Regions from separate parts of the Microbispora cellulosiformans genome, predicted to be linked through region 3. Evidence: predicted binding sites of a transcription regulator. Region 3 holds the regulator's gene; each other region holds the start of a gene.
What was found. The regulator HrcA, encoded in region 3, represses chaperone genes, less so after heat shock. The targets are predictions, from matches to a motif close to TTGGCACTCTCNNNNNGAGAGTGCCAA.

Region 1 (4,248 bases), on a different contig from region 3:
GCACGGCGGTAAGAGCTCTGCGTCCGAATCGCACGCCGACGATCGTATTGACCCCGATTAGGCACATAGGGGGTTTCGGGGAATCTCCCGGGAAAAGCGCGCGCCCCGCGGCCCGCCCGTGAGGGCGGCGCGGGGCGCGGTTGCCGATCCGATCGGTCGCCGATCGGGCGCCGATCGGGCGCCTCTGCCGAGCTGCTCCCGATCGATCGCCTGCTGTCAGCGACCGTCGATCAGTGGCCGCCGATCAGTGGCCGTCGATCAGTGGCCGCCGATCAGTGGCCGCCGATCAGTGGCCGCCGATCAGTGGCCGCCGATCAGTGGCCGTGACCGTGGCCGTGGCCGTGACCGCCGCCGGCGGCCGGGGCCTCCTCCTCGGGCTTGTCCACCACGAGGGCCTCGGTGGTCAGCAGCATGCCGGCGATGGACGCGGCGTTCTGCACGGCCGAGCGGGTCACCTTGACGGGGTCGATGACGCCCTGGGCCACCAGGTCGCCGTACTCGCCGGTGGCGGCGTTGAGACCCTCACCGGCGTTCAGCGCGGCGATCTTCGTGGTGACGACGTAGCCCTCGAGGCCCGCGTTCTCGGCGATCCAGCGGGCCGGCTCGACCAGGGCCTTGCGGACGATCGAGACGCCGGTGGCCTCGTCGCCGGTCAGGCCGAGGTTGTCGAGGTCCTTGGACACGTGCACGAGCGCGGAGCCGCCACCCGAGACGATGCCCTCCTCGATCGCGGCGCGGGTCGCGGAGATCGCGTCCTCCAGGCGGTGCTTCTTCTCCTTCAGCTCCACCTCGGTCGCGGCGCCGACACGCAGCACGCAGACACCGCCGGCGAGCTTGGCGAGGCGCTCCTGGAGCTTCTCACGGTCCCAGTCGGAGTCGGACTGCTCGATCGCGATCTTGATCTCGCGGATGCGGTCCTCGATCGCCTGGGCGTCACCGGCGCCGTCGACGACCGTGGTGGTGTCCTTGTTGACCACGACGCGGCGGGCCGTGCCGAGGACCTCCAGGCCCACGTGCTCCAGCTTCAGGCCGATCTCCTCGCTGACGACCTGGCCGCCCGTGAGGGTGGCGATGTCCTGCAGCATGGCCTTGCGGCGGTCGCCGAAGCCCGGAGCCTTGACGGCGACGGAGGTGAAGGTGCCGCGGATCTTGTTGGTCACCAGGACGGCCAGGGCCTCGCCCTCGACGTCCTCGGCGATGACCAGAAGCTGCCGCTTGGTCTGGGCGACCTTCTCCAGCAGCGGGAGGAAGTCCGCGATGGAGGAGATCTTGCCCTGGTGGATCAGGACGTACGGCTCCTCGAGCACCGACTCCATGCGCTCGGCGTCGGTGACCATGTAGTGCGAGAGGTAGCCCTTGTCGAACTGGAGACCCTCGGTGAACTCCAGCTCCAGGCCCATCGCGTTGGACTCTTCGACGGTGATGACACCGTCCTTGCCCACCTTGTCGAACGCCTCGGCGATCAGGCCGCCGATCTTCGCGTCCTGCGCGGAGATCGTCGCGACGTTGGCGATCTCCTTCTTGTCCTCGACGTGGCGGGCGGTGCTGAGCAGCCGCTCGCTGACGGCCTGGGCGGCCTTGTCGATGCCGCGCTTGAGCGACAGCGGCTGCGCGCCGGCCGCCACGTTGCGCAGGCCCTCGCGGACCATGGCCTGGGCCAGGACGGTCGCGGTGGTGGTGCCGTCACCCGCGACGTCGTTGGTCTTGGTCGCCACCTCCTTGGCGAGCTGGGCGCCAAGGTTCTCGTACGGCTTCTCCAGCTCGACCTCGCGAGCGATGGTGACACCGTCGTTCGTGATCGTCGGGGCACCGAACTTCTTGTCGATGACGACGTTGCGGCCGCGCGGGCCGAGGGTCACCTTGACGGCGTCGGCGAGAGCGTTCACACCACGCTCGAGAGCGCGCCGCGCGTCCTCTTCGAACTCCAGGATCTTCGGCATTCAGGTCTCCTTGTGAGCGCGTCGGAGCCCCGGGCACGTGGACCCGGGGCTCCTCATGGCTTGCGCGGCCTACTACTTCTCGATGATGGCGAGCACGTCGCGAGCCGAGAGCACCAGGTACTCCTCGCCGCCGTACTTGACCTCGGTGCCGCCGTACTTGCTGTAGAGGACGACGTCGCCCTCCTTGACGTCGAGCGGAATGCGCTTCTCGCCGTCCTCGTCCCAGTTGCCCGGGCCCACAGCGAGCACGCGGCCCTCCTGCGGCTTCTCCTTGGCGGTGTCCGGGATGACCAGGCCGGAGGCGGTGGTCTGCTCGGCCTCAAGCGGCTGGACCACGATGCGGTCGCCGAGCGGCTTAACGGGAACCTTGGTGGCGGTCGTCACGATCGGACCTCCCCTTCAGATTGCGATGAATGAGCTGAAGAGGCGACCAGCGGCCTGCCGTCGCGGGTGTCAGACCTGTCTCGTCGCTGTTGGCACTCTCAATGGCAGAGTGCCAACACGAAACAGTATGCAAGTGGCGCGTGACAGTCAACACGAACCCGCCCCGCAGGTCAGACCCGTCTCCCGGCAACGCGTCCGAGACCCTCCGTTCAGCCCCCCGCCGCCCGCGCGTCACCGCCGCGACCCCCCGAACGGCCCAGGCCAGCGGGCGGATCAGCGGGCGGCGTACGAACCGGAGCGGACGTCGTCGACGAGGCCCGGCCGGCTGGGGTTCCAGCCGAGGTTCTTCCTCGCGAGATCGCCGCTCACCACCTGGCTCAGGGCGAGCCCCTCGGCGAACGGGCGGCCGAGCACCTCGCTCGCCTCGCCGATCGGCCACGGCACGGCCTTCCCGCTGCGACCGGCGGCCGCGGCGACGTCGGCGACGCTCACCGCCTCTTCGGCGACCGCGTGGAAGAGGTTGCCCGGCGCGGCCTTCTCGATCGCGAGCACGATCAGGTCCGCCAGGTCGTCCACGTGCACGGTCGCCCAGGTCGGCGCCGGGCCGCCCGCGTGGACGTACCTGCCGTCCTCCCCGTCCGGGGCGGCGAGGAGGGCGGGGATGCCCACGCCCCGGCCGTACACGACGCCGGGCCGTACGACGATTCCGCCGCCGTCCAGCACGAGCCTCTCCACCCGCGGACGGTAGCCGGACAGGGCGATCGGGTTCACCGGCGCGTCCTCGTCCGCCGCCTCGGTGGTGGCGCCGAGCACCCACACGCCACTGACGTAGACCAGTCGCGCGCCGCCGCCGGCCAGCGCCTCGATCGCGGCGACGTCCACCGCCTCGTCCCCGACGGGGTTCGCGGCGTGGACGACGACGTCGATGTCGGAGGTCACCGCCTTCGCGAGCGTCTCGGGCTCATTGAGGTCACCGTGACGCACCTCGCCCGGCAGGGCGGCCTCGCGCGGCTTCGGCCGGACCAGCGCCACCACGTCGTGGCCGTGCTCGGCGAGCCGCTCCGCGAGCACCGAGCCGATGTAACCCGTCGCGCCGAGAACGAGAACATTCATCGTTTCACCTCGAAAATTTTGATGTCTGACTTTTCGACCTGGAGGCTAGCGTAGAAGGCATCGACATTTCAACGTCGAAGCAAGCGTTACGATGAGACGAGGAGGAGCGGCGGGTGGACCTTCGGCCGCGCGCATCATGAACCACAACCTCGTGGACGGCACCACCGTGGACGGCACCACCGTGGACGGCACCACCGTGGACGGCACCACCGTGGACGGCACCACCGTGGACGGCACCACCGTGGACGGCACCGTGAACGACGCCATCGAGCAGATCCTCGGCGACTGGGCCCGGGTGCGTCCGGACGTGGACTGTTCGGCGATGGGCGTCGCCGGGCGGATCTCCCGGGCGTCCCGCCTGATGGAGAAGGGCGTCAAGGAGCACTTCGCCCGGTACGACCTCGAGCCCTGGGAGTTCGACGTGCTCGCCACCCTTTTCCGCGCCAACTCCGAGCACCGGCTCTGCATGGGCGACCTCGCCACCGCCGCGATGGTGAGCTCGGCGGCCCTCACCAACCGGGTGGACCGCCTCACCGCCAAGGGGCTGGTGCACCGGGAGGTCTCGCCGTCGAACCGCCGCATGGTCCTGATCACCCTCACGGACCGGGGCCACGCGATGGTCGACGAGTTGCTGGAGGGCCACGTGGCCAACGAGAACCGGCTGCTCGCCGGCCTCACTCCGGAGGACCGGGAGCAACTGTCCGGCCTGCTCTGCAAGCTGCTCACCTCCCTCGGCGACGTACGCACCTGCTGACTGGGTGAGCGCCGGCCACAGGCGGTAGCGTCGCGGGCGTGGATCTGGACACCCTGC
Region 2 (4,248 bases), on a different contig from region 3:
CCTGCTCCAGGAGGCGCAGCTCAGCGCGCAGGTCACCATCATGCGCAAGCGCTCCACGACGCTGGTCCGGTCGCTGACCAGAGCGCTGGTCAAGCTGGGCGTGAAGATCGGCCAGGGGACGGAGGGCGCGGGCGGCTGCGATCCCACCCGCATCGCGCAGGCGGAGCAGTATCCGAACGGCCTTCTCCCCAAGAACATCCTGTGCCCGCTCCCGCAAGCCGGGGAGACCCTGCGGGCGGACGCGGCGATCGCCTTCGCCGACCTCAACCTCGCCTACAAGAAGCGCTTCGGCACGCCGATGTGCATCTCCGACAGCTACCGCAGCCTCGGGGAGCAGCAGGCCGTCTACTACCGGCGGCCCGGGTTCGCGGCCACGCCGGGCAAGAGCAACCACGGGCTGGGGCTCGCCGTCGACCTCTGCGGCGGCGTGCAGAGCTTCCGGTCCGCCCAGTTCAACTGGCTTGAGGCCAACGGCAAGAAGTTCGGCTGGTTCCACCCCGACTGGGCTTATCACAGCCCCTTCGAGCCGTGGCACTGGGAGTACGACCCCAAGCTCGGATCACTCCTGCCTTAACCTCGCTCAGCGGGGGTGGATGGTCACCGAGAGTCTGCCCTGTGCCTGGGCCTGGGCGAGCCCGGCGGCCTGGGCGGGGGTGGTGGCCAGCACGAGCAGTCCTCCGCCGTCTGTGGAACCGGGCGGCCGGGCGATCACCCGGACCTGCTGGGCGACCGTCCGGGCCTCGAAGGGGCCGTCCTCGTACGCCGCCAGGACGTCGATCACGTCCCCCGGCGACAGCAGCCGGGCGGCGCCCGGGTCCGCGATCCGGACCGGCGTCGCGACCGAGTCCGGCGATCCGGAGAACCGGAACAGGCCCGGCCCGAGGAGGCGCGCGTCGGTGAGCGGCTCGCCCCGGCGCAGCGGGCCCGCGACCACCCTGCCGGTCACCGGGGAGCCCGCCGCGTACGCCCCGGCGGGCACGGCGTCGGGCGGCAGCCGTACGACCATCACGTCGGAGGCGGTCAGCCTGCCTCCGGCGAGGTCGCGGGCGGCGGCGAGGACCTCCACGCCCCGCGGCGCCCGTACGGCCGACAGCGCGCACGCCGCCGCGAGCCCGGCGAGGATCGCGGCGAGCGCACGGCGACGGCGCACCGGAAGCCGTTTCAGGGCGCGCATGACGACCCGACCATCAGGGGAGATCGATCGGGAGCTTGATGCCGTCGAGGGCGTTGCCGCAGGGGCAGGGGCGCTCCTCCGGCAGGGCCTCCACGACCTGGGAGACCAGCGTGCGCATCCGCTCCACGTTGGCCGCGAAGAAGGCCAGCACCTCCTCGTGGGTGACCCCTTCGCCCGCCTCGACGCCGGCGTCGTGGTCGGTGACGAGGGCGAGGGTCGTGTAGCAGAGGGCCAGCTCGCGGGCGAGGACCGCCTCGGGGTGCCCGGTCATGCCGATGATCGACCAGCCCGCACCTGCGTACCACTGCGACTCGGCGCGGGTGGAGAAGCGGGGACCCTCGATCACGACCAGCGTGCCGCCGTCCACCGTGTCCCAGCCGGTGTCGCGGGCTGTGGTCGCGGCGGTGGCCCGGCCGGTGGGGCAGTAGGGGTCGGAGAACGACACGTGGACGGCGCCGCCCGCGTCGTAATAGGTCTGCTCGCGGCTCTGGGTGCGGTCCACGAGCTGGTCGGGGATCACGAGGGCGCCCGGGCCGATCTCGGGGCGCAGGGACCCGACCGCGCTGGGCGCGAGGACCTGCCGGACGCCGAGGGACCGCAGGGCCCACATGTTCGCCCGATAGGGGATGCGGTGGGGAGGATACGTGTGGCCGCGGCCGTGCCGGGGGATGAACGCGACGGACCTGCCGCCGATGCGGCCCACGGAGATCGTGTCACTGGGCGGGCCGTACGGCGTCGTCACGTCGACCTCGTGGGCGTCCTCCAGCAGGGAGTAGAGCCCGGATCCGCCGATGACGCCGATGTCTGCGCGATTGACCATGGGGCCGACCCTAGCGAACGGCGCCGTGCCTCCGGCGCGGTCCGGCGGCCCCTGTGGACAACCTCAGAAACCTCAGGCGGCGGCGGTCGATCCCGACGAGGAGGTGCTCGTCGACGTGCTGGTCGAGGCGGTCTCCTTCTTCGCGGCGGCACCCGAACCGCCCGAGTCGCCGGAGCCGTTGGAGTCGGCGGACTTCGACGGCGTCGTCGTGCTGGACGTGGTCGTCGACGAGCTCGACGAACGGCTGTCGGTCCGGTAGAAGCCGGAGCCCTTGAACACGATGCCGACGGCGGAGAACACCTTGCGCAGCTTGCCCTGGCAGGCCGGGCACTCCGTGAGCGGGTCGTCAGAGAACTTCTGAACGGCCTCCAGCTGCTCCCCGCAAGCGGTACAGGCGTACTGGTAGGTGGGCACTCGCTCCTCCTGAGACTGGCACTCGACCGGGTCGATTGCTAATGGTATTCAACCAACAAGCGCAAACGCCACTCCAGCCCGGTTTATTGCCCCCCGGTGTCCCCTTCGCGCAGCCCCAGAAGAACCGTCAGCCGCCGCGTTCGCCGTACCAGCCGGCCAGCTTGCCCTTGCGGCTGACCGCGCGCAGGCGGCGTTCGACCGTCTCCCGCTGCGCGGCCGTGGTGACGACGAGAAGCTGGTCGCCGATCAGAAGCTGGGTCGTCGGCCCGGGCACGAACGACCGCCCGTTCCGTACGACGAGAGTCACCATGGTGTCGGTGGGCAGCCGCAGCTCGAAGATCTCCACGCCGTGCATGAGCGACCCGCGCGGGATGCGGACCTGCAGCAGGTCGGCCTTCAGCTCCTCCAGCGGCGCGGCCTCCACGTCGAGGTCGCGCGCCTCGCCCTCGGCGGCCAGGCCGAGCACCCGCGCGAGGTACGGCAGCGTCGGCCCCTGCAGGAGCGTGAACACGATCACGATGATGAACACGTCGTTGAACAGGCCCTTCGCCCCCGGCACCCCGGCGCTCCAGGGGATCGTGGCGAGCACGATCGGCACCGCGCCGCGCAGCCCGGCCCACGACAGGAAGATCTGTTCCCGCCACGGCATCGACCCGAGACGCAGGAGCCGTACGAACAGGCTGGACACCAGGACCGACGCCGGCCGGGCGACCAGGACCAGCAGCACCCCCGTCACCAGGGCGGGCACGATCACGACGGGCAGCTCCGCCGGGTCGGCCAGGATGCCGAGCATCACGAACAGCCCGATCTGGGCGAGCCACGCCGCGCCCTCCGCGAAGCCGCGGGTCGCGGCGCGGTGGGGAAGACGGGCGTTGCCGAGAATCAGCGTCGCGACGTACACCGCGAGGAAGCCGCTGCCGTGCAGCAGCGCCGCCCCGCTGTAGGCGACGAACGCCAGCGCCAGCACCGCGATCGGATAGAGGCCGGAGGCGGGCAGGGCCACCCGGCGCAGCGCGTACGCCCCGGCGGGCCCGACCGCGAGGCCGACGGTCGCGCCGATGGCGAGTTCGGCGGCGGTGTCCAGCAGGGTGGCCGGCACCGAGAGCGTCAGCGTCGAGCTCACGCTCAGCGTCATCACGAGGATGACGGCGGGCGCGTCGTTGAAGCCCGACTCCGCCTCCAGGATCCCGGCGAGCCGGGGCGGCAGCGGCAGCCGCCGCAACACCGAGAACACGGCCGCCGCGTCGGTGGAGGCGAGCACGGCGCCGAGCAGGAACGCCGACCGCCAGTCCAGGCCGAGCAGGACCGCGACGGTCGCGGCGAGCACGGCGACGCTGACCGCGATGCCCACCGTGGCGAGCACGAGCGCGCTCGGCACGGCGTCGCGTACGTGACTCCAGTTGGTGGTCAGGCCGCCTTCGGCCAGGATCACCGCGAGCGCGATCAGGCCGAGTTCCTGGGCGAGGTGCGCGTTGTCGAAGTGGATGCCGCCGAGGCCGCGTTCACCGAGCAGCAGGCCGAGGCACAGATAGATGAGCAGGGTGGGCAGGCCGGTGCGGTGCGCGATCCGGACGGACGCGATGGCCGCGATGACTACGGCGGCGGACAGCAGCAGCCAGACGTTCAGACCACCGCTCCTTTCACCGCGCCTACGCCAATCTTGTCACACCTGCAACAACCGGACGATTCCACTCGGAAGGGCAGCGAACCGTACATGCTGATCGTGCGGCTCCGCCGGGACCCCCTCGATCAGCTCGCCCTCGTGCAGCAGCGCCACCGTCGGCACGTTCGGCCCGACGCGGGTCAGCGCCCGGTCGTAGAAGCCGCCGCCCCGGCCGAG
Region 3 (4,248 bases):
GTCGACCCCGAGCCGACCCTGCCCGCGACGTGCCCGCCGGTCCAGACGGCGCAGCCCGCGCCGCCGTCGGCCACACACACCACCGCCCCTTCGTCGGCTCCGCCCACGGCGACCGCCACGCCCTCGGCCACCCCCAGCGCCCCGCCCACGGAGACGGTCACGCCCAACGCGGCCGACACTCCCACTCCCTGACAGCCGTCAGGTGGTGAGGGCCGCGGTCCTCACCAGCGGCCGCAGCGGGCCAGCAGGACGGCCGCCGCGGCCACGCCCGCCGTCGAGGTGCGCAGCACCGTGGGGCCGAGCAGGGCCGGTACGGCTCCCGCCGCGCGGAACCCGGCGATCTCCTCGTCGGTGACGCCGCCCTCCGGGCCGACGATCATCACGATGTCGCCCGGGACCTCCGGCAGTTCGAGCCGGCTCAGCGGCTCAGCGGCCTCCTCGTGCAGCACGACCGCGAGCGCCGCCGCCGAGACGAGCGAGCGGACCCGCGCGGTCGTGGCCTGCTCGGTCACCTCGGGCAGGTGGAAGCGCCGGGCCTGCTTGGCCGCCTCGCGCGCCGTGCTCCGCCAGCGGGCGAGCGACTTGCCGGCCCGGTCGCCCTTCCACTGGGTGACGCAGCGGGCGGCCGCCCAGGGGACGATCACGTCCACCCCGGCCTCGGTCATCATCTCGACCGCGAGCTCGCCCCGGTCGCCCTTGGGCAGGCCCTGCACGACCACCAGCCTCGGCCGCGGGGGCGGCACCTCGAACCGGCGCAGCACCGCGGCGGTCAGCGCGTCCTTGCCGGCCGTCGTGACCGTGCACTCGGCCACCCGGCCCGCGCCGTCGGTGAGGTCGACCCGCTCCCCCGCCCGAAGGCGGCGCACCGACGCGGCGTGCCGCCCCTCGGGCCCGTCGAGGACGATCGTGTCCCCCGCCTGACCGGCCGCCTCCGACAGGAACACCGGAACGCTCATGCCACCCCCTCGCCTGGCGGCTCGGGGTCGCATGCGCGAAACGCACTGTGCCCACCGACTCGCTCGCTCCGCTCGCTCATGCCACCCCCTCGCCCGGCGGCTCGGGGTCGCATGCGCGAAACGCACTGTGCCCACCGACTCGCTCGCTCCGCTCGCTCATCCGGCGTCAGCGGCCGTTGAAGGCGTCCCGCAGGCGCGAGAAGAAGCCCTGCTGGCCGGGAGAGAACTTGCCGGGCGGCCGCTCCTCCCCGCGTAGCTTCGACAGCTCCTTGAGCAGTTCCTCCTGCTGCGGGTCGAGCTTGGTCGGCGTCTCGACGTTCACGTGGATCAGCAGGTCGCCCCGGCCGGTCTCGTTGAGCCGCTGGATGCCCTTGCCGTACAGGGGGATGACCTGACCGGCCTGGGTGCCGGGCCGCACGTCGATGGCCTCCGCGCCGTCGAGGGTGTCGATCGACAGCACGGTGCCGAGCGCGGCGGCGGTCATCGGGATCTGGACGGTGCAGTGGAGATCGTCGCCGCGGCGTTCGAAGATCTGGTGCGGCCGCTCGGCGATCTCCAGGAACAGGTCGCCCGGAGGGCCTCCGCCCGGCCCGACCTCGCCCTCGCCCGCGAGCTGGATGTGCGTGCCGTCCTCGACGCCGGCCGGGATCCGCACCTTGATCGTGCGCCGGGTCCTGACCCGTCCCTCGCCCGAGCACTCCATGCAGGGGTGCCGGATGACGCTGCCGTACCCCCCGCACTGCGGGCAGGGGCGGGACGTCATGACCTGGCCCAGGAACGAGCGGGTGACCTGCGAGACCTCGCCCCGCCCGTGACACATGTCGCAGGTGTCGGGGTGGGTGCCGGACGCCGCCCCGGAGCCCTGGCAGACGTCGCAGACCACGGCCGTGTCGACCACGATCTCGCGTGTGGTGCCGAAGGCGGACTCCGCGAGGTCCAGTTCGACCCGGATGGTGGCGTTGCGGCCCCGGCGGGCGCGTGAGCGGGGGCCCCGCGCGGCGCCGGCCGAGCCGAAGAAGGCGTCCATGATGTCGCTGAACGGGAAGCCCGCGCCGAAGCCGCCCGCACCGGCCGGCCCGCCGCCACTCGCGAACGGATCGGCGCCCATGTCGTACATGCGGCGCTTGCCCGCGTCGGACAGCACCTCGTACGCCTGGTTGATCTCCTTGAACCGCTCCTGGGTCTCCGGGTCGGGGTTGACGTCCGGATGCAGCTCACGGGCGAGACGGCGATACGCCTTCTTGATCTCTTCCTGGCTGGCGTCGCGCCGGACGCCAAGGGTCGCGTAGTAGTCGTTGGACACTTATGACCCCGCCAGGATCTGGCCGACGTACCGCGCCACAGCGCGCACCGCACCCATCGTCACCGGATAGTCCATTCGTGTCGGGCCCAGCACTCCCAGCCGGGCCAGTTCCTTGTCGCCCGAACCGTATCCGGCGGCCACGATAGAGGTGCCGCGCAGCCCGCTGTAGGGGTTCTCGGATCCGATTCTGACGGTGAGTTCGGACAGCCCGCCGGTCTCGCCCAGCAGGCGCATGAGCACGACCTGCTCCTCCAGAGCCTCGAGCACGTCGCGCAGGCCCACGCTGAAGTCGGCGCCCGCCAGATTGGCCGTGCCACCGAAGACGATCTTCTCCTCGTGCCGCTCGACGAGCGTCTCAAGGAGCACGGACATGATGGTCGCCACCACCGGTCTCTCCTCCGGCGGCAGCCGTTCGGGAATGCCGGCCACGGTCTCGGGCACCTGCGAGAGCCAGCACCCGTCGAGGCAGCCGTTCAGCACGGAGCGCAGGTTCGCGATCCGGTCCTCGGCGAGCGCCTCGGGCAGATCGACCACCCGCTGCTCCACCCGCCCGGTGTTCGTGATCAGCACCAGCATGACCCGGCGCTCCGCCAGCGGGACGATCTCCACGTGGCGGACCGACGACCGGGTGAGAGAGGGATACTGCACGACGGCCACCTGCCGGGTGAGCTGCGCGAGCAGCCGCACCGTGCGCATGACGATCTCGTCGAGGTCGACCGCCCCGGCGAGGAACGTCTCGATGGCCCTGCGCTCCGCCCCGGACAACGGCTTGATCTGCGACAGCCGGTCGACGAACAGGCGGTATCCCTTGTCGGTCGGGACCCGTCCGGCGCTGGTGTGCGGCTGCGTGATGTAGCCCTGCTCCTCCAGCGCCGCCATGTCGTTGCGGATGGTCGCCGGGGAGACGCCGAGGTTGTGCCTGTCCGCCAGGGCCTTGGACCCCACCGGCTCGTTGGTGGACACGTAGTCCTCGACGATGGCGCGCAGGACGGCGAGCTTGCGGTCGTCGAGCAATGTGTCACCTCCCTGTGCCTGGAAACACCGACTCTGGCACTCTGTGTTCCCGAGTGCCAAGTGTACGGCTACGACCGCTCGGCGTGCGATAACGAGGAGACGATCAGGGGCAACGCGACTTGATTGCGGGCGCATCGGGCGAGCCGGCGGCCCGGGATTTGCTAGCGTTCCCCGCATGTACGGGCGGGACGTGCTTTCCGGAGACTGGCGGCGACCACGGCGGGGGCAGATCCCCGAGATCCCGGCCGAGCCCGACCTCGTGGTCGAGGACGCCGAGGGCCGCTTCTGCGGCGCGGTGGTGGACTGCGACAAGGAGGCCGTGACGCTGGAGGACCGCTTCGGGCGGCGCCGGGTGTTCCCGCTGACCCCCGCCGGGTTCCTCCTCGACGGCAGGCCGGTGACGCTGGTCCGCCCCCAGGCGCGGCCGTCCGGCCCGCTGCGGAGCGCCTCCGGGTCGATCGCGGTCGAGGGGCTGCGCGCCCAGGTCGCCAAGGAGAGCCGCATCTACGTCGAGGGCGTCCACGACGCCGCGCTGGTCGAGAAGATCTGGGGCCACGACCTGCGTGTGGAGGGGGTCGTCGTCGAGTTCCTGGAGGGCGTCGACGATCTGCCCGCGATCGTGGAGGAGTTCGGCCCGGAGCCGGGCAGGCGGCTGGGCGTGCTCGTGGACCACCTGGTGCCCGGCTCCAAGGAGAGCCGCATCGCCGCCCGGGTCTCCGGCGCGGACGTGCTCGTCGTCGGGCACCCCTTCGTGGACATCTGGCAGGCGGTCAAGCCTCGGGCGCTCGGCATCCCGGCGTGGCCGGACGTGCCGCGCGGCGTGCCGTGGAAGGAGGGCGTGATCGCCGCCCTGGGCTGGCGGATGGACCCCCAGGAGGCGTGGCGGCACATCCTCGGCCGCGTCACGACCTTCGCGGACCTGGAGCCCGAACTGCTCGGCCGCGTGGAGGAACTCATCGACTTCGTGACAGCCCC

Region 1: a site for HrcA is predicted at 2,414-2,440, ahead of groES (co-chaperone GroES). Genes of this name have one in related genera too.
Region 2: a site for HrcA is predicted at 2,424-2,450, ahead of F5972_RS27805 (FmdB family zinc ribbon protein). Genes of this name have one in related genera too.

Annotation. Positions count from the first base shown of each region.
Region 1 covers NZ_VYTZ01000001.1:712,195-716,442, forward strand. Annotated here, with positions in the region: gene F5972_RS02890 (hypothetical protein) at 1-34, opposite strand, end outside; gene groL (chaperonin GroEL) at 315-1,940, opposite strand; gene groES (co-chaperone GroES) at 2,013-2,324, opposite strand; gene F5972_RS02905 (NAD-dependent epimerase/dehydratase family protein) at 2,598-3,437, opposite strand; gene F5972_RS02910 (MarR family winged helix-turn-helix transcriptional regulator) at 3,574-4,191, shown strand; gene F5972_RS02915 (class I SAM-dependent methyltransferase) at 4,230-4,248, shown strand, end outside.
Region 2 covers NZ_VYTZ01000012.1:17,115-21,362, forward strand. Annotated here, with positions in the region: gene F5972_RS27790 (D-alanyl-D-alanine carboxypeptidase family protein) at 1-574, shown strand, start outside; gene cpaB (Flp pilus assembly protein CpaB) at 581-1,174, opposite strand; gene F5972_RS27800 (S-methyl-5'-thioadenosine phosphorylase) at 1,188-1,994, opposite strand; gene F5972_RS27805 (FmdB family zinc ribbon protein) at 2,067-2,408, opposite strand; gene F5972_RS27810 (potassium/proton antiporter) at 2,536-4,035, opposite strand; gene F5972_RS27815 (5-formyltetrahydrofolate cyclo-ligase) at 4,072-4,248, opposite strand, start outside.
Region 3 covers NZ_VYTZ01000010.1:217,842-222,089, reverse strand. Annotated here, with positions in the region: gene F5972_RS26755 (hypothetical protein) at 1-192, shown strand, start outside; gene F5972_RS26750 (16S rRNA (uracil(1498)-N(3))-methyltransferase) at 222-956, opposite strand; gene dnaJ (molecular chaperone DnaJ) at 1,123-2,259, opposite strand; gene hrcA (heat-inducible transcriptional repressor HrcA) at 2,260-3,273, opposite strand; gene F5972_RS26735 (DUF3097 domain-containing protein) at 3,449-4,248, shown strand, end outside.